DNA from 4 places in the Bacillus sp. FG16 genome. Region 1 is predicted to be linked to each of the others. Evidence: predicted binding sites of a transcription regulator. Region 1 holds the regulator's gene; each other region holds the start of a gene.
What was found. Region 1 encodes Rex, which represses fermentation and respiration genes when NADH is low (regulators of the CRP and FNR family bind a similar motif). Its sites were predicted from a motif close to TTGTGAAATATTTCACAA; they were not measured.
Positions count from the first base shown of each region.

Region 2: a site for Rex is predicted at 2,553-2,570, ahead of hcp (hydroxylamine reductase). Genes of this name have one in related genera too.
Region 3: a site for Rex is predicted at 3,120-3,137, ahead of adhE (bifunctional acetaldehyde-CoA/alcohol dehydrogenase). Genes of this name have one in related genera too.
Region 4: a site for Rex is predicted at 2,030-2,047, ahead of ACODS7_RS04725 (formate/nitrite transporter family protein). Genes of this name have one in related genera too.

Region 1 covers NZ_JBMDKC010000108.1:3,520-8,680, reverse strand. The annotation lists gene groL (chaperonin GroEL) at 1-917, opposite strand, end outside; gene groES (co-chaperone GroES) at 956-1,240, opposite strand; gene ACODS7_RS26720 (CPBP family intramembrane glutamic endopeptidase) at 1,632-2,381, shown strand; gene ACODS7_RS26715 (YdiK family protein) at 2,378-2,569, shown strand; gene ACODS7_RS26710 (redox-sensing transcriptional repressor Rex) at 2,599-3,228, opposite strand; gene ACODS7_RS26705 (ABC-F family ATP-binding cassette domain-containing protein) at 3,415-5,161, shown strand, end outside.
Region 2 covers NZ_JBMDKC010000099.1:5,114-10,274, forward strand. The annotation lists gene ACODS7_RS25770 (MazG nucleotide pyrophosphohydrolase domain-containing protein) at 1-205, shown strand, start outside; gene ACODS7_RS25775 (glycoside hydrolase family 25 protein) at 240-977, shown strand; gene bla2 (BcII family subclass B1 metallo-beta-lactamase) at 1,114-1,887, shown strand; gene hcp (hydroxylamine reductase) at 2,634-3,920, shown strand; gene ACODS7_RS25790 (PadR family transcriptional regulator) at 4,408-4,728, shown strand; gene ACODS7_RS25795 (DUF1048 domain-containing protein) at 4,804-5,145, shown strand.
Region 3 covers NZ_JBMDKC010000077.1:7,419-12,579, forward strand. The annotation lists gene ACODS7_RS23115 (YrhC family protein) at 1-193, opposite strand, end outside; gene adhE (bifunctional acetaldehyde-CoA/alcohol dehydrogenase) at 320-2,923, opposite strand; gene ACODS7_RS23125 (bifunctional cystathionine gamma-lyase/homocysteine desulfhydrase) at 3,186-4,319, opposite strand; gene ACODS7_RS23130 (O-acetylserine dependent cystathionine beta-synthase) at 4,323-5,161, opposite strand, start outside.
Region 4 covers NZ_JBMDKC010000007.1:64,009-69,169, forward strand. The annotation lists gene ACODS7_RS04715 (TrkH family potassium uptake protein) at 1-840, shown strand, start outside; yybP-ykoY riboswitch at 879-1,044, shown strand; gene ACODS7_RS04720 (TerC family protein) at 1,135-1,929, shown strand; gene ACODS7_RS04725 (formate/nitrite transporter family protein) at 2,132-2,983, shown strand; gene ACODS7_RS04730 (cyclic-phosphate processing receiver domain-containing protein) at 3,011-3,322, opposite strand; gene ACODS7_RS04735 (prepilin peptidase) at 3,337-4,059, opposite strand; gene ACODS7_RS04740 (LutC/YkgG family protein) at 4,173-4,883, opposite strand; gene ACODS7_RS04745 (LutB/LldF family L-lactate oxidation iron-sulfur protein) at 4,883-5,161, opposite strand, start outside.

The DNA of each region.
Region 1 (5,161 bases):
TCACGACCTAATTCTTCAGTGATTACTTCGCCACCAGTTAAGATTGCGATATCTTCTAGCATTGCTTTACGACGGTCACCAAATCCAGGAGCTTTAACAGCTACTACATTGAATGTACCACGAAGTTTGTTCACTACTAATGTAGCTAAAGCTTCGCCTTCTACATCTTCAGCAATGATAAGAAGTGGTTTACCTTGTTGTACCACTTGCTCTAATACTGGTAAGATTTCTTGGATGTTAGAAATCTTTTTGTCAGTAATTAAGATGTATGGGTTATCAAGAACTGCTTCCATTTTGTCAGAATCAGTAATCATGTAAGGAGATGCATATCCACGATCAAATTGCATACCTTCTACTACGTCTAATTCTGTTGTGAATCCTTTAGACTCTTCTAAAGTAATAACGCCGTCGTTACCAACGCGCTCCATTGCTTCAGCGATTAATTGACCTACTTCTTCGTCAGCTGCAGAAATAGCAGCTACTTGTGCGATAGAAGATTTGCCTTCGATTGGTTTAGAAATCGTTTTTAATTCTTCAATTGCAGCAGTAACAGCTTTTTCGATACCTTTACGAAGACCCATTGGGTTAGCACCAGCTGTTACGTTTTTAAGACCTTCACGAATCATAGCTTGCGCTAATACAGTTGCAGTTGTTGTTCCGTCACCAGCTACATCGTTTGTTTTGCTAGCAACTTCTGCTACTAATTTCGCACCCATGTTTTCGAATGCATCTTCTAATTCGATTTCTTTTGCGATTGTTACACCATCATTTGTAATAAGTGGTGAACCAAATTTTTTCTCAAGTACAACGTTACGACCTTTTGGTCCAAGCGTTACTTTTACTGCGTTTGCAAGAGTGTCGACACCGCGAAGCATCGAACGACGTGCTTCTTCACTAAATTTAATATCTTTTGCCATAATAATTGACCCCCTTGGATTTTTTAAGATTTATATAATTAACCGATAACTGCTAAAATGTCACTTTCACGTAAAATCAAGTAGTCTGTACCTTCATATTTCACTTCAGTACCTGCATATTTTGAGAAGATGATAAGATCACCTGCTGCTACCTCTAAAGCAACACGCTCACCATTTTCAAGCACTCGACCAGTACCTACTGCAACAACTTTACCCTCTTGTGGTTTTTCTTTTGCAGTATCTGGTAATACAATACCACTTGCTGTTTTTTCTTCTGCTTGAACAAGCTCAATTACAACGCGATCACCTAATGGCTTTAGCATGAACAATAACCTCCTCATTTTGTTATGTAAATTTTATTTATTAGCACTCAAGTCACCCGAGTGCTAACACACTTATAATAATAAATAATCTCAATTTCTTTTGCAAGTAAAAAAATCATAATTTTTTCGCAAATTACTATATAAACTTTCTATATAGAATACTGCCTTTACTATATGAATCGTTGTTTCCCCTACTCGTATGTTACAATATGAAAGACACCCTAAGTTGTTTTCGCTAAACGTACAACTTTTTCCTGTCTCCTACTTTAATTTCAAATACGGATTTACAAAAAAATCATAATTCGAATGAAAGTTTATATCGTAGATAACATATTTACATGTTATCCTACCTCATCTCATACACTAGAGTTAGAAAGGATGGTTAAACTATTTGAAGAAACAATACTGGTGGATTATCGTTACATACATTTTAATGCAGTTATCTGGAATTGTTGGATTACCACTTCTCCTAAAAACAGGACTCTATGATAATAGAGGATTTACCATGGAGGAAAAAGGACAAATCATAACGGGACACTGGGCGATTATTAGCTTCTTTGTTGCATTATGTATCGTTCTTTGGTTACTTAGAACAGACATTCGTGACAGGCATTTAGATGCAATGCGCTCTTCTGTTCCAGCTACTATTGGATGGATTTTCATCGGCTTCTTCTTGGCTTTCTTTTCACAAATAGTTGCCGGTATGATCGAGATGCAGCTGCTAGGAATTAAACAAGGTTCAGAAAATACAATGAAACTGATGGAAATTGCAAGAACGACACCTTGGTTCCTTATTGTCGTATCTATAATCGGACCTATCTTGGAAGAAATCGTATTTAGAAAAATTTTATTTGGTACACTTTATAAGAAGTTTAACTTCTTTATTGCAGCTATCATTAGTTCGCTTGTATTTGCAGCAATCCATTTTGATTTTACTCACTTATTGGTATACACTGCTATGGGGCTCGTATTCGCCTTCTTATATGTGAAGACGAAGCGTATTATCGTTCCGATTGCAGCTCATGTTGCGATGAATACATTAGTCGCTATTGGGCAAATTTTTATGAGCAATGAGCAAATTCAAGAAATGATTAAAGAAGCTGAAAAAATGCAAGGCTTTATCGGAGGATTTTTTGTATGAGAAACTCACCATTGTTCATGGCTGCACTATACTTCCTTCTTGGATGTATCTTTACACGCTTCGCCATTACGAACGTGACAGATACAATCTGGAATGTGTGGACAATACTATTTGCAGTTATGGCAACAATTGATTTTAATTTGGCACTTCGCCTTATATTAGTTAAATTCACAAAGAAGAAACAATAATAAAACGCAGAGGTCGCTTCCTCTGCGTTTTATTGTGGATAGTTTTTCAAAAAGTAAACTAATGTTTGTAACTCTACAGCTAAATCAATATGATGAATTCTAATATTCTCTGATACGTTTAATCGTGCTGGTGTGAAATTCAAAATACCATGCACGCTCGTTTCAGCTAATCTATCTGCTACAGCTTGTGCTACTGTAGCCGGTACTGTTAATATTGCCACTTGTATATCATTTGATAATCTCTCTTCTAATTCATCTAAATGGTATACAGGAATGCCCCCGATTTCTGTTCCAACTTTCTCTTCACTAACATCAAATGCCATTTCAATTTTTGTATTATTGTTTTTCGTGAAATTATAATGTAAGAAAGCGGTCCCTAAATTACCTACTCCAATAAGTGCTACACGCGTTATATCATCTTGATCAAGTGTTTCGCGGAAAAATGATAATAAATAATTTACGTTATATCCATATCCCTTTTTCCCTAACGCTCCAAAATACGAAAAATCTCTTCGTATTGTTGCGGAATCTACTTTTACCGCTTCACTCAATTCGGCCGATGAAACACGCTGCTTACCAGAAAGAGATAAGTTTTGGATAAATCGATAGTATAGAGGCAATCTTTTAGCAGTGGCTTGTGGAATCTTTTGCTGATCCATATGACCTCTCCTCTCTTCCTATCTTTATTCATATACTTTAATCAAATACAGAAGTTTAGCACTCATTAAATTCCTTGTATAATAAAGAGAAGAAGTATTCTCTCTTATTTTAAACTATACACTATTTTTAGTATGATTGAGAAATATAAACATGGCAAAGTTAAGAAATTATTTGAGGTGAAAACATTGATTTTATTACAAGTAAATGGACTTTCGAAATTATACGGTGCAGAAACAATTCTTGCAAACATAAAATTGGAAGTACAAACAAAAGATCGTATCGCATTAGTTGGAAGGAATGGAGCTGGAAAATCTACATTATTAAAAATTATCGCTGGTGAGTTATCACATGATGGTGGCGAAATTATAAAACCGAAAGATGTCTCAATCGGGTATTTAGCTCAAAATACCGGTCTAGAAACGTCTTTAACAATTTGGGATGAAATGCTAACCGTCTTTACCCACTTACAGCAAATGGAGACAAAACTTCGAAGGCTTGAGCAAGAAATGGGCAAAGAAGAAAACTTTTCAAACGAAGCTATATATGAAAGATTGTTAGCTGATTATGACCAATTGCAACTCAATTATAAAGATCAAGGTGGATATCAATATGAAGCGGATATTCGCTCCATTTTAAGCGGCCTTGGCTTCCCAGTTGAAACGCACCAGACGACGATTTCTACTTTAAGCGGTGGGCAAAAAACAAGATTAGCTCTTGGGAAATTATTATTAACAAAACCAGACTTACTTATTTTGGACGAGCCTACAAACCATTTAGACATCGAAACATTAACATGGCTTGAGCAATATTTACAAGGTTATCCTGGCGCAATATTAATCGTTTCACATGACCGTTATTTCTTAGACAAACTCGTTACACAAGTATATGAAATTTCGAATAAAGAAAGCAGACGATTTGTTGGTAACTACAGTAAATATTTAGACTTAAAATCAGCCTTATACGAGCAAGAAATGAAACGTTACGAAAAACAACAAGATGAAATCGCAAAACTTGAGGACTTCGTTCAAAAGAATATAGCTCGCGCCTCTACAACGAAACGTGCTCAAAGTCGCCGTAAACAACTAGACAGAATGGAATTATTAACGAGACCATTAGGTGATTCTAAGTCAGCATCATTCCACTTCGATATTGAAAAGCAAAGTGGAAATGATGTTTTACAAGTAAAGGATGCAACCATTGGCTATGATGAGGACCCTATAATTGAAAACGTAACTATGCGCTTAACTCGCGGAGATAGTGTTGCTTTAGTTGGTCCAAACGGAATTGGGAAATCTACATTATTAAAATCTATTGTGAATAAGTTACCACTATTAAATGGTGATGTTTCTTTCGGATCAAATGTATCTGTTGGTTATTATGATCAAAAGCAAGCAAACTTAACATCTTCTAAACGGGTTTTAAATGAACTATGGGATGAATATCCACTGCAACCTGAAAAAGAAATCCGTACTATACTTGGGAATTTTTTATTCACAGGAGATGATGTACTGAAACCAGTATCTTCCCTTAGTGGTGGACAAAAAGCTCGATTAGCTCTTGCGAAACTTATGATGCAAAAGTCAAATTTATTAATTCTGGATGAGCCTACGAACCACCTTGATTTAAATAGTAAAGAGATTTTAGAGAATGCTTTAATTGATTATCCAGGGACTCTTCTATTTGTCTCACATGACCGCTACTTTATTAACCGTGTAACAACGACTGTGGTTGAGTTATCAACAGAAGGTGCACAGGAATATTTAGGGGATTACGATTACTATGTGGAGAAGAAAAATGAAATGATTGAACGCGCAGCATTTGAACAACAAGAACAGCAAGAAAATCAGGCACCTGTTCAAAAAACTGTAGCTCAAGAAAAATTAAATTATCTCGAAGAAAAAGAGCGTAAACAATTAGAACGTCAACGCACTC
Region 2 (5,161 bases), on a different contig from region 1:
GCGTACGATATATACGATAGCGGAATTAGGTGAATTAGCGGAAGTCATATTAAAGCGTGATACAATACAAGATGCGAAAAGAGAGATCGGTTTAGAAATGTTTGATGTAATTTGGAATGTATGTGATTTAGCAAATAAATTAAATATTGATTTAGAGAAGGCGTTTAAAGAAAAAATGAAAATTAATAAAAAGCGTGAATGGTAAGTAGAATTTTAATTTGTAAAGATGGGTGATATGAATGAAAAAGAAGCTTTTTATAGGAGGAATCTTTACTTTAATTAGTGTAATAAGTGTTGTCGTTTACTTAGTTTTTCAAGGCATATTCATTCCGAATCAAATAAGTGCTGATAAGTATGAAATAAAAGGTGTAGATGTCGCATCGTATCAAGGGGATATAGATTGGAGAGAGTTGGAAAAGCAAAATATGAAGTTTGCGTTTATAAAGGCGACTGAAGGAAGTTCGTTTGTGGATGAGTACTTTTCGAAAAATTGGAGGAATGCGAATAAGACAGATATGCGTATCGGAGCGTATCATTTTTTTAGTTTCGATAGTAAGGGTGAAACACAAGTAGAGCAATTTATACGAACTGTTCCAAAATATAAACAAGCACTGCCACCCGTGATTGATGTTGAGTTTTACGCTAACAAAAAAGATAATCCACCTAAGCGTGAAGATGTTACGAAAGAGTTGGCGGTCATGATTGAAATGCTAGAAAAACATTACGATAAGAAAGTAATATTGTATGCAACGCAAGAGGCGTATGATTTATATATAAAGGATGCGTATCCAAAATGTGATATATGGATTCGTAGTGTTCTTACAAAAACAAGTTTATCTGATGAGAGAAAATGGACGTTTTGGCAATACACGAACCGCGGGAGATTAAGCGGTTATAATGGAAAAGAAAAGTATATTGATTTGAATGTGTTTTATGGGAATGAGGAAGAGTTTGAGAATTATGGAATGGAAGATTAAGTTTTAAAGCGTACAAAATTTTGTACGCTTTTTTGTTAATTACATAAAAGTATGCAAATGAAGATGGAACAAACATTTGAGATGAATTGTATAATATAGGTAATAACTATTTAGCTTGAAAGAAAGGGTTGATAACATGAAAAAGAATACGTTGTTAAAAGTAGGATTATGTGTAAGTTTACTAGGAACAACTCAATTTGTTAGCACGATTTCTTCTGTACAAGCATCACAAAAGGTAGAGCAAAAAGTAATAAAAAATGAGACGGGAACCATTTCAATATCTCAGTTAAACAAGAATGTATGGGTTCATACGGAGTTAGGTTATTTTAATGGAGAAGCAGTTCCTTCGAACGGTCTAGTTCTTAATACTTCTAAAGGTTTAGTACTTGTTGATTCTTCTTGGGATGATAAATTAACGAAGGAACTAATAGAAATGGTAGAAAAGAAATTTCAGAAGTGCGTAACGGATGTCATTATTACACATGCGCACGCTGATCGAATTGGCGGAATAACAGCGTTGAAAGAAAGAGGCATTAAAGCGCATAGTACAGCATTAACCGCAGAACTAGCAAAGAAAAGTGGATATGAAGAGCCGCTTGGAGATTTACAAACAATTACGAGTTTGAAGTTTGGCAATACAAAAGTAGAAACGTTCTATCCAGGGAAAGGACATACAGAAGATAATATTGTTGTTTGGTTGCCACAATATCAAATTTTAGCTGGAGGCTGTTTAGTAAAATCTGCGGAAGCTAAAGATTTAGGAAATGTTGCGGATTCGTACGTAAATGAATGGTCTACATCAATTGAGAATGTGCTGAAGCGATATGGAAATATAAATTCGGTAGTACCTGGTCATGGAGAAGTAGGAGACAAGGGATTACTTTTACATACATTGGATTTATTAAAATAAGAAATTGTAGAAATACAAAAGAGAGGAGAAATAATTTTCTCCTCTCTTTCTTCTAACTATATTTAAATGCTGAATCTGTCGATTACGCCAGCATATATTACTGAGATTTTAATTCCAAGTATACAAATACTAGTACTGTCATAATTGCAATAACAACGTAAGTAGCATCAAGCATTATAAGTGTTTTTAAAGTTTCAGTCATCGTAATTCACCCCTGTTATAAAAATATAACATGATCTTTTTATTGATTAGATTAGAGATCATAAAGATAAAATGTATATGAAATTTCTTAAGTAGCTTCTATATAAATATATCATATAAATAATGTAAGTAATGTTAAGATAGTGTAAATGTATTGTAAATAAAGAGGTTTACAATAAAGGCTTTAATAAAAAAATGATAGTTCCTTAAAATAAAAAATACGCTATTCTCTTTCTATTGAATGATATAAAGAATAGCGTATTTGTATGTCTATTTTCATATGTGATGAATTGCAACTATTTGTATAAGGGATTCAAAAAAATTTTTTTCTTTGTATATATTTCTCCAAATTAATTATTTAGCTATTTAAAAGTATCGAAAGGTGTGTGCACACTAATGTGTTTTTTAGTGTCAATAAAAATATTATGTCAACAATATGAACTGTCACAAATCTTTATATATTATTGTGATTGATATCACATCACTTTTTTTCAATGGGTATTATGCTTAAGGTGTAATGAATGATTGGGAGAGGGTGGGATGATATGTTTTGTTATCAATGTGAACAAACGCCAACAGGTGGATGCAAAGTAATGGGTGTGTGTGGCAAGAATGAAACGATTGCTAGTTTACAAGATACGATTGTGTTTGGGTTAAAAGGAATTGCGGCTTATCGTACTCATGCTGCTCAGCTAGGGTATACGGATGCATTTGTAGATGCTACAACACAAGAAGCTTTATATATGACATTAACAAATTCTAATTTTAACGAACAAGAGCATATTGATATGGCTATGAAAGTTGGGAAATCAGCTTTACAGGTGATGGAGTTATTGGATGAGGCACATACGAATCATTTTGGTGTGCCAGAACCTGTCCAAATTACACAAAATCGTGTAGAAGGTAAAGCAATTGTAGTTACGGGCCATAATTTATTTGCATTAGAAGAACTATTAAAGCAAACAGAAGGAAAAGACATTAATATTTATACACATTCTGAAATGCTACCAGCACACGGATACCCGCAGCTGAAAAAATATAAACATTTAAAAGGAAACATCGGTAAGGCATGGTATGATCAAAGACGCCTTTTTGAAAAATTTACTGGTGCCATATTAGCTACAACGAACTGTGTTATGCCAATTAAAGGATCATACTCTGATCGATTCTTTTCATATGATATTGCAGGTTTAGAAGGTGTACAAAAAATTGAAAATGATGATTTTACACCATTAATTCAAAAAACGCTAGAACTTCCAGAAGTACATATGGAGTCGGATGAACAGTTAGTGACAGGGTTTCATCATAATACAGTATTATCATTAGCTCCAGAAATTATTGACGCAGTAAAAGAAGGGAAAATAAAGCGTTTCTTTGTTATCGCCGGTTGTGATGCACCGGGAAAAGGCGGAGAATATTATCGTGAATTAGCAACGTCACTTCCGCCAGAAACGGTTATTTTAACAACTTCTTGCGGGAAATTCCGCTTTAATGATGTGGATTACGGTGTTGTACCTGGTACGGAAATTCCGCGTTACATTGATTTAGGACAGTGCAATAATTCAATTTCTACAGTGAAAATAGCGGCTGCTTTAGCTGATGCTTTTCAATGTGAAGTGAATGAATTGCCAGTAAGTATTGTCCTATCATGGTTTGAACAAAAAGCGGTTGCTATTTTACTAGGGCTATTTAGTCTTGGGATTCAAGATATTCGCATCGGTCCAAAGGCTCCTGAATTTATTTCACCTGGCGTACTTGATGTATTACAAGAAACATTCGGTTTAAAACTGATTACAAATGCAGCAGAAGACATGGCTATGATGTTATCGTAACAAAAAATGATCTGTCTTATTAATAAGAAGAGCTAGCCATATTCATTAACTTTGGTATAGTATAGCGCCCCAAAATAAAAATGTAGAATTTTTTGTTTTGGGGTATTTTCTTTTCTTAGTGGGATAGGTATGGGGCAAAATAAAAAAAGAAAATAGGCTGTATCGAATAGGTAATAGTTGATTTTAGAAAAAATATAAAAATCGAGTTGACATCCATCGCTACTTAGTCATACAATGTACTTGTAGTAAGCAATACTGAGTAGTGTTGTTTCTCAAAATATTTTCAGTAGACAATAGGTAATAGCGGATTTTAGAAAAAATTTAAAAATCAGTTGACATCCATAACTACTTAGTCATACAATGTAGATGTAATAAGTAATACTGAATAGTTCGGATTCACAAAAACTACTCAGTAAAAAATTCGCCTTAGTACTCTGTGATACTGAATATAAGTCAGACAGAATAGGGGGTAAAGGAGGATCTGGACATGGAAAATTTAACTGAAATGCTGAAAGGTTCACTGGAAGGGTGTGTACTGGAAATCATTAGTCGCCGTGAAACGTATGGCTATGAGATTACCCGCCACCTGAATGATCTTGGGTTTACAGAAGTTGTGGAAGGTACGGTGTATACTATCCTCGTACGATTAGAGAAGAAAAAGCTTGTAAATATTGAAAAGAAACCATCAGATATGGGACCGCCTCGTAAGTTTTATTCATTAAATGAAGAAGGCCGCCAGGAGCTTGAATTGTTTTGGAAAAAATGGGATTTTGTATCGTCAAAAATTAACGTCTTGAAGTCAAAATAGGTTCATAAGATAAAATGTTCTGGCCGATACTTTGGGAATTTCTTGTTCGGTTTTATAAAAAAGGAGGAAAATAAGATGTTAGAAATGTTCAAAAAGTTAATTGGTGATAAAAAAGAGTACAAAATGATGATGGCACGAGTTGAGGCTCTGCCAGAGGACTACCAATTTGTATTTAAGAAAATTCAAAACTACATGTGGAATTTCTCAGCGGGTAACGGGATGGATATGTTACACATACAGTATGAATTAATCGATTTGTTCGAAGCGGGTGCAGCGGAAGGAAGACAAGTGCTTGACATTACTGGGGATGACGTGGCTTCCTTTGCTGACGAATTAGTGGCAAACGCTAAAACTTACGTCTCCAAGTATCGAGAAGATTTGAATGAAAGTATTATGAAGAAATTGAGAAAAAAATAAATGGAATAAGTAGTAC
Region 3 (5,161 bases), on a different contig from region 1:
TCACTTTCACACGCTGAAAGAAAAAGAATGATAAACTTAAAAATATAACGATGCTCCCCATCATAACAAAAAATTGGATTGTCTCTTTTGCTCCATCCGGAATCAACAAGCCAACCATTAACACTGTACTTACAGCGAGAAGAATTTGTCCGAACCTAGTATAATCTTCTATTTTCCCTTGTAATTCTTTCATTATATTCTCACTCCTCCATTTCACTTTATCATATTCTATGAAACTGAAAGACCAGTAAATACAGGCATTCTGGGAGATGTTTTCCAACAAAAAAAGAGCCGCTTTACTGCGGCTCTTTTGTAATCATTATTCACCCTTATATGCTTCCATATAAATTTCTTTCAGCTCTGAAATAAGCGGTAACTTTGGATTAGCAGTTGTACATTGATCTTCAAAAGCTCTTTCTGCTAATACTCCAACAACCTCTTCAAATTGCTCTTTATCTACTCCTTGCCCTGCAATACTCATATTAATATTTAAGCTTTTTCCAAGCTCAATAATTGCTTTGACGAGTGATTCCACACCTTCTGCTACTGAGCTTGCTGGAAGCCCAAGCATTCTCGCAATATGTGCATAGCGTTCATCTGCTACAAAGTGCTCATATTTTGGGAACAATGCGTGTTTTCTTGGCTTAATAGCATTATAGCGGACTACGTGCGGCATAAGAATTGCATTTGCACGTCCGTGTGGTATATGGAATTCTGGACCAATTTTATGTGCTAAGCTGTGATTAATACCTAGAAAAGCATTTGCAAATGCCATCCCTGCAATTGCAGAAGCGTTATGCATTTTTTCCCGTGCTTCTTCATCATTTCCATCTTTATATGCTCTCGGTAAATATTTGAATACGAGATCAATAGCTTTTAATGCTAATCCATCTGTATAGTCATTTGCCATAACAGACACATACGCCTCAATTGCATGTGTTAAAACATCCATACCAGTATCTGCTGTTACATGTGGTGGTACTGTCATTACAAATTGCGGATCAACAATTGCTACATCTGGTGTTAATTCATAATCTGCGAGCGGATACTTTATATTATTTTTCTTATCTGTAATAACCGCAAATGGTGTCACTTCTGATCCTGTTCCTGATGTTGTTGGAATCGCAACAAACTGCGCCTTTTTTCCTAATTCCGGATATTTACATGTACGTTTTCTTATATCTAAAAACTTCTGTTTAATGCCATAGAATGTCGTTTCTGGATGCTCATAGAATAACCACATTCCTTTTGCTGCATCCATAGCTGAACCGCCACCAAGTGCGATAATTACATCTGGCTTAAAGCTTCTCATCATTTCCGCACCTTTAAAGACAGTTTCATCTGATGGATCTGGTTCGACCTCAAAGAAAACTTCAATTTTCACATCATTTGCATGCTTGTTTAAATAGTGCGTGACTGTATCGACATAGCCATGTTCAACCATTCCAGGATCCGTTACAATAAATGCACGTGAAATGTTAGGCATATTTGCTAAATACGCTGTAGCATGTTTTTCAAAATAAATTTTTGGTGGCAATTTGAACCACTGCATATTCTTTTTTCTATTTGCCAGCCTTTTTATATTTAATAAATGAGTCGCTGTTACATTTTGGGAAACTGAATTTTTTCCGTAAGAACCACAACCAAGTGTAAGTGATGGAATAAATCCGTTATATATATCCCCTATTCCACCTTGTGATGAAGGTGCATTTACAATGAGACGGCAAGCTTTCATACGTAATCCAAATTGCTTTTGCACTTCTTTATTTGTAGAATGAATAACTGCTGAATGTCCTAAACCACCGAGGTTCAACATTTCTTCGCAATATGTAAATCCTTTTTCTAATGAATTCGCCTTCACACAGGCTAATACTGGGCTCAGTTTCTCACGAGATAACGGGTATGCTGCTCCGATACCTTGAATTTCAGCTACAAGCATTTTTGTATGTTCAGGAACAGTAATCCCAACTAATTCGGCAATATACTGTGCTGATTTTCCTACAATATCACTATTTACTGCACATGTATTTTCATTTATAACGAGCTTTTCTAATTTTTTTCTTTCTTCTTCTGTTACAAAGTAACAATTGTTTTCGATCATTTCTGTTTTAACATCATCATAGATTTCTTTATCGACAATGATTGCTTGTTCCGATGCACAAATCATACCGTTATCAAATGTTTTCGATAAAATTAAATCATTAACAGCTCGTTTTACATGTGCTGATTTTTCTATATAACACGGTACATTACCAGGACCTACACCTAGCGCTGGTTTTCCAGTAGAGTAAGCTGATTTCACCATACCAGCGCCTCCAGTTGCTAGAACGAGTGCCACACCCTCATGGTTCATTAATTGTTTCGTCGCTTCGACAGACGGTCTTTCAATCCATTGAATACAATGTTTTGGTGCACCAGCTTTCATTGCTGCATCATATACGGTTTTCGCTGCTGCCACCGAACAATTTTGTGCAGAAGGATGAAATGCGAAAATAATTGGATTTCTCGTTTTTATCGCAATCAACGCTTTAAACATTGTTGTCGACGTTGGATTCGTTACTGGTGTTACCCCAGCTACTACACCGACAGGTTCTGCAATTTCTATTATTTCTTCATGAGGATCTTCGTGAATAATTCCTACCGTTTTATCTTGCTTTATACTATGCCAAATATATTCAGTGGCAAAAATATTTTTAATGCATTTGTCTTCATAGACACCACGGCCTGTTTCTTCAACAGCCAATTTTGCAAGTGGCATATGTTGATCAACACCTGCTAATGCCATTTCATGAACAATGTTGTCAATCTGCTCTTGTGTAAAACTTTCTAATGCTTGTAAAGCTTGTTGACCGTTATTTACTAACGTATCAATCATCTCTTTTACCTCTTGCATTTCATTTACAACTTTCTCTTTGACTACCATGTAAATTTCCTCCTATTCTGTTATCACGGTCTTTATAAGTCCCTATAGGTCATAATAAGTCCCGATTAGCGAAAAAAAAATAGAGTTACCGTCCTACATGAATCCCATCGTTTGTGAAACATTTCACAAGTTTACTCGTGAATAACATTTCATGAATTCAATATACATGAAATCATTTCATTTGTGTATGTCTAATTTGTGAAATATTTCACAAATTAACATAATAAAAATGCACTGCTCCACATTAGCAGTGCATTTTTTATTACGCTAGCGCTTGTGCTAAATCTTCAATTAAATCTTCACCATCTTCAATACCGACAGAAATACGAATTAATGTATCTGTAATTCCTAATTCTTTACGGCGATCTGCTGGGATTGATGCATGTGTCATTTGAGATGGGATAGAAATTAAACTTTCTACTGCTCCTAAGCTTTCAGCAAGTGTAAAGTATTGCAGTTTCTCAAGTACTTTATTTAATGTTTCCTCACTATCTACATCAAACGAGATAATAGCACCAAATCCATTTGCTTGTTCTGTTGCTAATTCGTGGTTTTGATGTGATTCAAGACCTGGGTAATATACTTTATTTACTTTTGGATGATTATTTAAGAATTCAGCAATAGCGCGTGAATTCGTTTCATGTTCTTCCATACGAATTCCTAATGTTTTTAAACCGCGAAGTAGTAAGAAGCTATCTTGTGGTCCCAGAATACCTCCTGTTGAGTTTTGTACAAAGTGAAGGTCTTCTGCTAGTTGTGGGCTATTTACCACTACTAGACCTGCAACTACGTCACTATGACCTCCTAAATATTTCGTTGCACTGTGAAGTACAATGTCTGCTCCTAAAGAAATCGGCGACTGCCAATATGGCGTCATGAATGTATTATCAATAATTGTTAATAAATCTTTCTCTTTAGCAAGAGTAGATATTTTCTTAATATCAGTAATTTTTAGTAATGGATTCGTTGGTGTTTCCACATAGATTGCTTTCGTATTTGGACGAATTGCTTCTACAACTTCCTCTAAGTTTGTTGTGTCTACAAATGTATGTTCAATACCGAAGCGGTTTAATACTTTTGTAATAACACGATACGTTCCACCATAAACATCATCTGTTAAAATAACGTGGTCACCTTTTGAGAACAACATAATTGTCGCTGTAATAGTAGCCATTCCAGAACCAAATGCAAATCCAGCATGCCCATTTTCTAATACAGCAATCATTTCTTCTAAAGCTGCACGTGTTGGGTTACCTGTACGTGAATATTCATATCCTTGATGCTTACCAACTGCTTCTTGTTTGTACGTACTTGTTTGATAGATCGGTACGTTTACAGATCCAGTTGAAGGTTCTCCTATGCGAATACCATGAATTAACTTTGTCTTTGCTCTCATTTTTTATTCCCATCCTTTGTATATGTCTTTACTTAAATAGCGCTCACTGCTATCAGGAAAAATTGTTACAATATTTGTACCTGGCGCTGCCTTCTCTGCCTCAAGTAAGCTCGCATGAAATGCTGCTCCTGAAGAGCTTCCAACGAGAAGTCCTTCTTTTTGCGCTAATTCTTTCACTCTTAAAAATGCATTTCGATCAGAAATCGTATGAATTTCATCAAAATAAGATGTCTTCAAAAATGGCGGGATAAATTCCAATCCAATTCCTTCGGTCTCATGTGAACCAGCCTTACCACCATTTAAAATAGATCCTTCTGGCTCTACGATAACTGTTTTAATATCTATATTTTTTTCTTTCAAATAAGATGCAGTCCCCATAAAAGTACCGCCAGTTCCTGCTCCAGCAACAAATATGTTAATCTCTCCATTCAATGCATCCCACAGTTCAGGGCCTAACGTTTTAAAGTATGCACGAGGATTTGCCTCATTTGCAAATTGACTTGGAGAGTATGAATTCGGTATTTCATTTACTAACTCTTTTGCTTTTGCAATTGCACCGGTCATTCCTTGCTCAGTCGGTGTATGCACGACCGTTGCACCTAGCGCTTTCATTAATTCTTGTTTTTCAATACTAAATTTCTCTGGTACACAAACAATAACGCGCAAATCATGTTCTAACGCTGCAAGTGCCAGTCCAATACCAGTATTCCCAGCAGTCGGTTCAATAATTGTTCCACCCTGGGTAACAAGCCCTTTTTCTAGCGCATCTTCGATTAATTCTCTTCCTAAACGATCCTTAACGCTTCCGCCTGGGTTATAAAATTCAAGTTTTGCAAATAAAC
Region 4 (5,161 bases), on a different contig from region 1:
TTCCATTCAATCTCAGCCTTTAACAATGCTGGTTTTTCTGTGTGGAGCGATAATTTAATGTCCCATTCTCATAGCATTCTTGTCAATTTCGTCATTTCCTCTCTCATCATTTTAGGTGGAATTGGTTTTACAGTAATTGTAGACATAAAAAGAAAGAAAAACTTTAAAAACCTTACACTACATTCAAAACTTATGCTCACTTCTACTCTAATCGTCAACATTATTGCTACCCTTTTTATTTTTATATTCGAGTTCCATAACTCCCTTTCTATGAGAGGTTTTACCCCATTTGAAGAAGGAATGGCCTCTTATTTTCAAGCAATTTCAACACGAACTGCCGGGTTTAATACTGTTGATATTTCTACATTGTCAAAACCTTCCCTCCTATTAATGATGCTCCTTATGTTTATTGGTGCTGGTAGTGCTTCAACGGGTGGTGGGATTAAGTTAACAACATTTTTAATCATATTTTTTGGCGTATTTAAATTTTTACAAGAACAAGAGGATATTGTCGTATTTAAAAAATCCATTAAAGATACTCTCATTGTCAAATCATTAACCATTACTATTATTTCCATTTCATTTATCTTTTTTGCTATTTTAATTTTGAGTATTACTGAGCGAGTTCCTCTATTGATGAGTGCTTTCGAAGTATTTTCAGCATTTGGGACTGTTGGCCTCAGTATGAACTTAACACCTCACTTAACTATAATCGGAAAAGCTATTATTATCTTTATGATGTTTTTTGGGAAAATGGGTCCTTTAACATTGGCTTTTTCATTTGCTCGTAAAAAGAACCGGAAAATAAAATATCCTAATGAAGATATTTTAACAGGTTGACAACCGTATAAATTATCCATATAATGAGAATACAATAACATATCTCCAAAGGGGAGTAGCGTCCAAGAATATTTCTTGGAAACAAAGTCGTCATTACGTAGAACTTAGTTCTTCCGGCTTTGTTGGCATTTTTATTACATATGTCTAGCAAGACCTTTGCCTATTAACGGCAGAGGTCTTTTTTGTATTCACTTCCAAATTCTTCCAAAGTTAATAGGCAGGAGTATGGGGAAACTAAATAGTGGGGAAATTCTTCACTTATTTAGAACTTATAGAGATGATAGGAGAATGTACATGGATGTATCATTATTATTGGAGTATGGTTGGGTATTACTCATCCTAATTGCACTTGAAGGGATTTTAGCGGCTGATAACGCTCTTGTTCTTGCAATTATGGTAAAACATTTACCAGAAGAAAAACGAAAGAAAGCACTATTTTACGGATTAGCGGGGGCATTTGTTTTCCGATTTGGATCGTTATTTATGATTTCGTTCTTAGTCGATGTATGGCAAGTGCAAGCAATCGGTGCCATCTACCTTATGTTTATCGCTGGTAATCACTTATTTAAAACATATGTTAAAAAGAATACAGATGAAGAAACAGAAGAAAAAGAAGCAAAGAAAAAACAAGAGAACTTTTGGTGGACTGTATTTAAAGTTGAAATTGCTGATATCGCCTTCGCAGTTGATTCAATTTTAGCTGCGGTTGCACTAGCAATGACTTTACCAAAAACAGGATTAGGTACAATTGGTAGTCTAGATACTGGGCAATTCGTTGTTATCTTTGTAGGTGGACTTATCGGATTAATCATTATGCGATTTGCAGCAACTGCTTTCGTACAAATCTTAAAACGTAAACCAGGACTTGAAACTGCAGCATTCTTAATTGTAGGTTGGGTTGGTGTGAAGCTAGCAGTTTATACATTAGCACACCCTGCATTAAATGTAATTCCACATTCATTCCCAGAATCCACTCCGTGGAAGCTTACATTCTGGATTGTATTAGTCGGAATCGCAGTTGGTGGTTGGTTCTTCTCAAAAGAAGTAGAAGTAAAAGTAGAAAAGAATTTAGACGAAAAAGCGCTGTAATTACAGCGCTTTTTCTTTTTCCTTTCTTCCTCTCAATGTCCAGAAAAAATTCCATTATACTATCTTTTGTAAACGTTTTCTTAACGTATGTATGTCCTTTTTGTGAAACATTGCACAAACTTATTGAAAGTGAGAACAATTCCATGTACTTTATTCATATAAGGAGTATTTATAGAAGATTTACTAAAGGAGCGTATTACTCATGCTAGAACAAGGACTAGATTATGTTGTCAAACTGGCTAAAAGCAAAAAGAAAATGCTAGATACAAACCCAATGCAATATTTCATTCGTGCTGCACTTGCGGGTATTTATATCGGTTTTATTATTGTACTATGTTTTAAATTAGGTAACTTTTTTCACATTGCAGATTCACCAGCAACTTATTTAGCTGCTTCTATGTTTTTCGGGATTGCTCTCGTACTTATTATATATGGCGGTGCTGAATTGTTTACTGGAAACACAATGTACTTTACTGTAGCAACTTTAAGGAAAGAAACAACGATTTCTGATACACTTCGTAACTGGGTTGCTTGTTATGCAGGTAACTTAGCCGGCGCGTTATTCTTTGCCTTACTATTTTACGCAACTGGAATTTTTGAAGCAATTGATCACGGTCACTTAATGAATAAAGTCGTTGAAGGAAAGATGAACACACCTACAATGCAGCTATTCTTTAAAGCCATTTTATGTAACTGGCTCGTATGTCTTGCTTGCTTCTTACCATCTCAGGTTAAAGGCGACACAGCAAAAATAATGGTCATGATGCTACTTGTTTTCACATTCTTCTTATCTGGTTACGAACATAGTATTGCAAACTTGTCACTCTTTGCTTTATCTTTAGTTTCACCGCATCCTGAGACAATTTCTTTTTCAGGTGCTATTCATAACTTAATTCCTGTTACAATCGGTAACATTATTGGCGGATCAGTATTTGTCGGTATGGTATACCACTACTTAACAAAGAAAACACCTGAAGTTCAACAGGAAGAAACTGAAATCGCAGCAACTCAACAAGAAGAGATTATTCCTTTACAAGCACATATGAAACATTAAAAACTCCAAAGTTTTACTTTGGAGTTTTTAGCTTCCCACGTATTTAACAACAAGGTGAGGATTAATTTCTCCTTCTTCCTTTCCCTTATCCATTCTCTGTTTCATCTTGTGCATACCGATGATATCATTCGTATGAAGGTGAATTTCATTTACATATAACCCCTCTGTACAAAAAGCTTCTACAAAATCCAGTCCATTTTTTGCTCCCCACCCCATATTAAAATCAAGGGAAAGAATATTCACATCATAATCCCGGACCATTTGCAAGGCACATTCTACTGTAGTTGCGGGCACATACCCGAACGGGCAACTTCTTTGATCATCCATATATACGTTCATTTTCTATTCCCTCTCTAATTTGAATATGCGGCCAATACATAACATATTGCCGCAAGACTAATAAAAGGACCAAATGGAATTGGTTTTCGTACTTCTATACGTTTTAATACGATACCAATCCCGAAGAAACAAAGACTGAAACAAGACGCTAAAAATAAAACGATAAAAACTCCCTTCACTCCTACTATAAACCCAAGTAACGAAAGTAGTTTTATATCTCCTCCGCCAAGCCCTTCTGGATATATCTTTTGCATGCAATATAACAAAATGAATATAAAACCACTACCAACTATACTATCTGTCCAAGTAACTAATTGTACAAAAACACTTTCAAGAATGAGTAAAACGGCAAACGAAATTAAAATACAATCAGGAATTAACATATATAAGTAATCTGTAACTGAAATAATAAGAAGTAGCGAAAAAAGGGATAAAATGATAATAAGCTCTCGTTCTATTCCAATCATATACACGGTAAGAAGAAATATACTTCCTGTTATACATTCAAATGCTACATACATAATTGGAATTTTTCTCTTACAATTCGTACAACAGCCTCTTTGTATATAAAATGAAATGATGGGGATTAATTCTTTTGGCCTTAGCACATATTTGCAATAATAACAATGTGAACGCGGGGTAATGATAGACGCACCTAATGGAATCCTCATCGCAACTAACATAAAAAAAGAACCAAACACCATCCCTGCTAACAGTGCATATAAATAAGTGAACATCCCTTCCTCTCCTTTCCCAAAAAACATAGCAAAAAAAGGAGAGAACTTCTACTTCATATTATCCTTTATTCTACTAAAAAAGCAGGCCATTTTCCGGCCTGCTTTCCCCTCTTTTATACGATGAAATATACTGCTTTTAATGGTCCATGTACTCCGACAACAAGATTCATCTCAATATCAGCCGAGTTACTTGGCCCTGTAATAAAGTTAATACAAGATGCCGCTGTCTCCCCATTTTCTACACGTGAGTTCATATCCTGAACCGCTTGTGTAATACGAGGCACAAGTGTTTCACGTGGAATAATAGCAAAATATACAGTCGGTAAAAAGTGTAAAGAACGTCCTTGCCCTTTATGGCTTTGTACAACAATTGTACCAGATTCAGCTAATGTATAATCACTAAATGCAATACCAATATTCGCTTTTTCAGCTAAACGCATATTTTCGTCTTTTCTCTCTGGATCCCATACGTTTACTTCAATGTCTCGCTTTGGAAGTTCTTCTTTAAATAAAGATGTTAAACCATATGCATCAAAACGCTCATCTGCTGATAATAAAATAGGTCCCCCGCCGTTTTCCATGATTACTTTTTGAAGGTCTTCACCTAAACGGTCATTTGTCGTTTCTACTACATTTGTATGAATGTTTGTACATTGCTTTTTAAACACTTCTAGTAATTCTTCTTGTGAATAATCTTTTAACGTTTCTATATTCACATTACTTTTCCATACTGGACGCTCTACACCTTCTGTTTTACGCGCGCGTCCAAGTTCTTTTGCAATGTTATCTAGAAAGGCATCACGGTTTTGAATTAATCCTGTCATTATTTATCCCCGCCTTTCTTATGATCTTTATACCAATCACGGAATCGTTCTTTACTTGGAGCTGGAAATTCACGAATATCCGTCCAGTTTTTAAGTGGTCCAACACCTTTTGATACACGATTACCAGATGTAAATGGACTCATTGCCGCTGGTGCCATTTTTGAACCCATTTTATATAAAGCAGCTGAAGAAGCACCCATACTAAACATTTTCATCGCTAGTTTTTCTGCAAGTGGTGCACGACCTTCTTGCTCAACGATGACTTGACGATGTTTTAA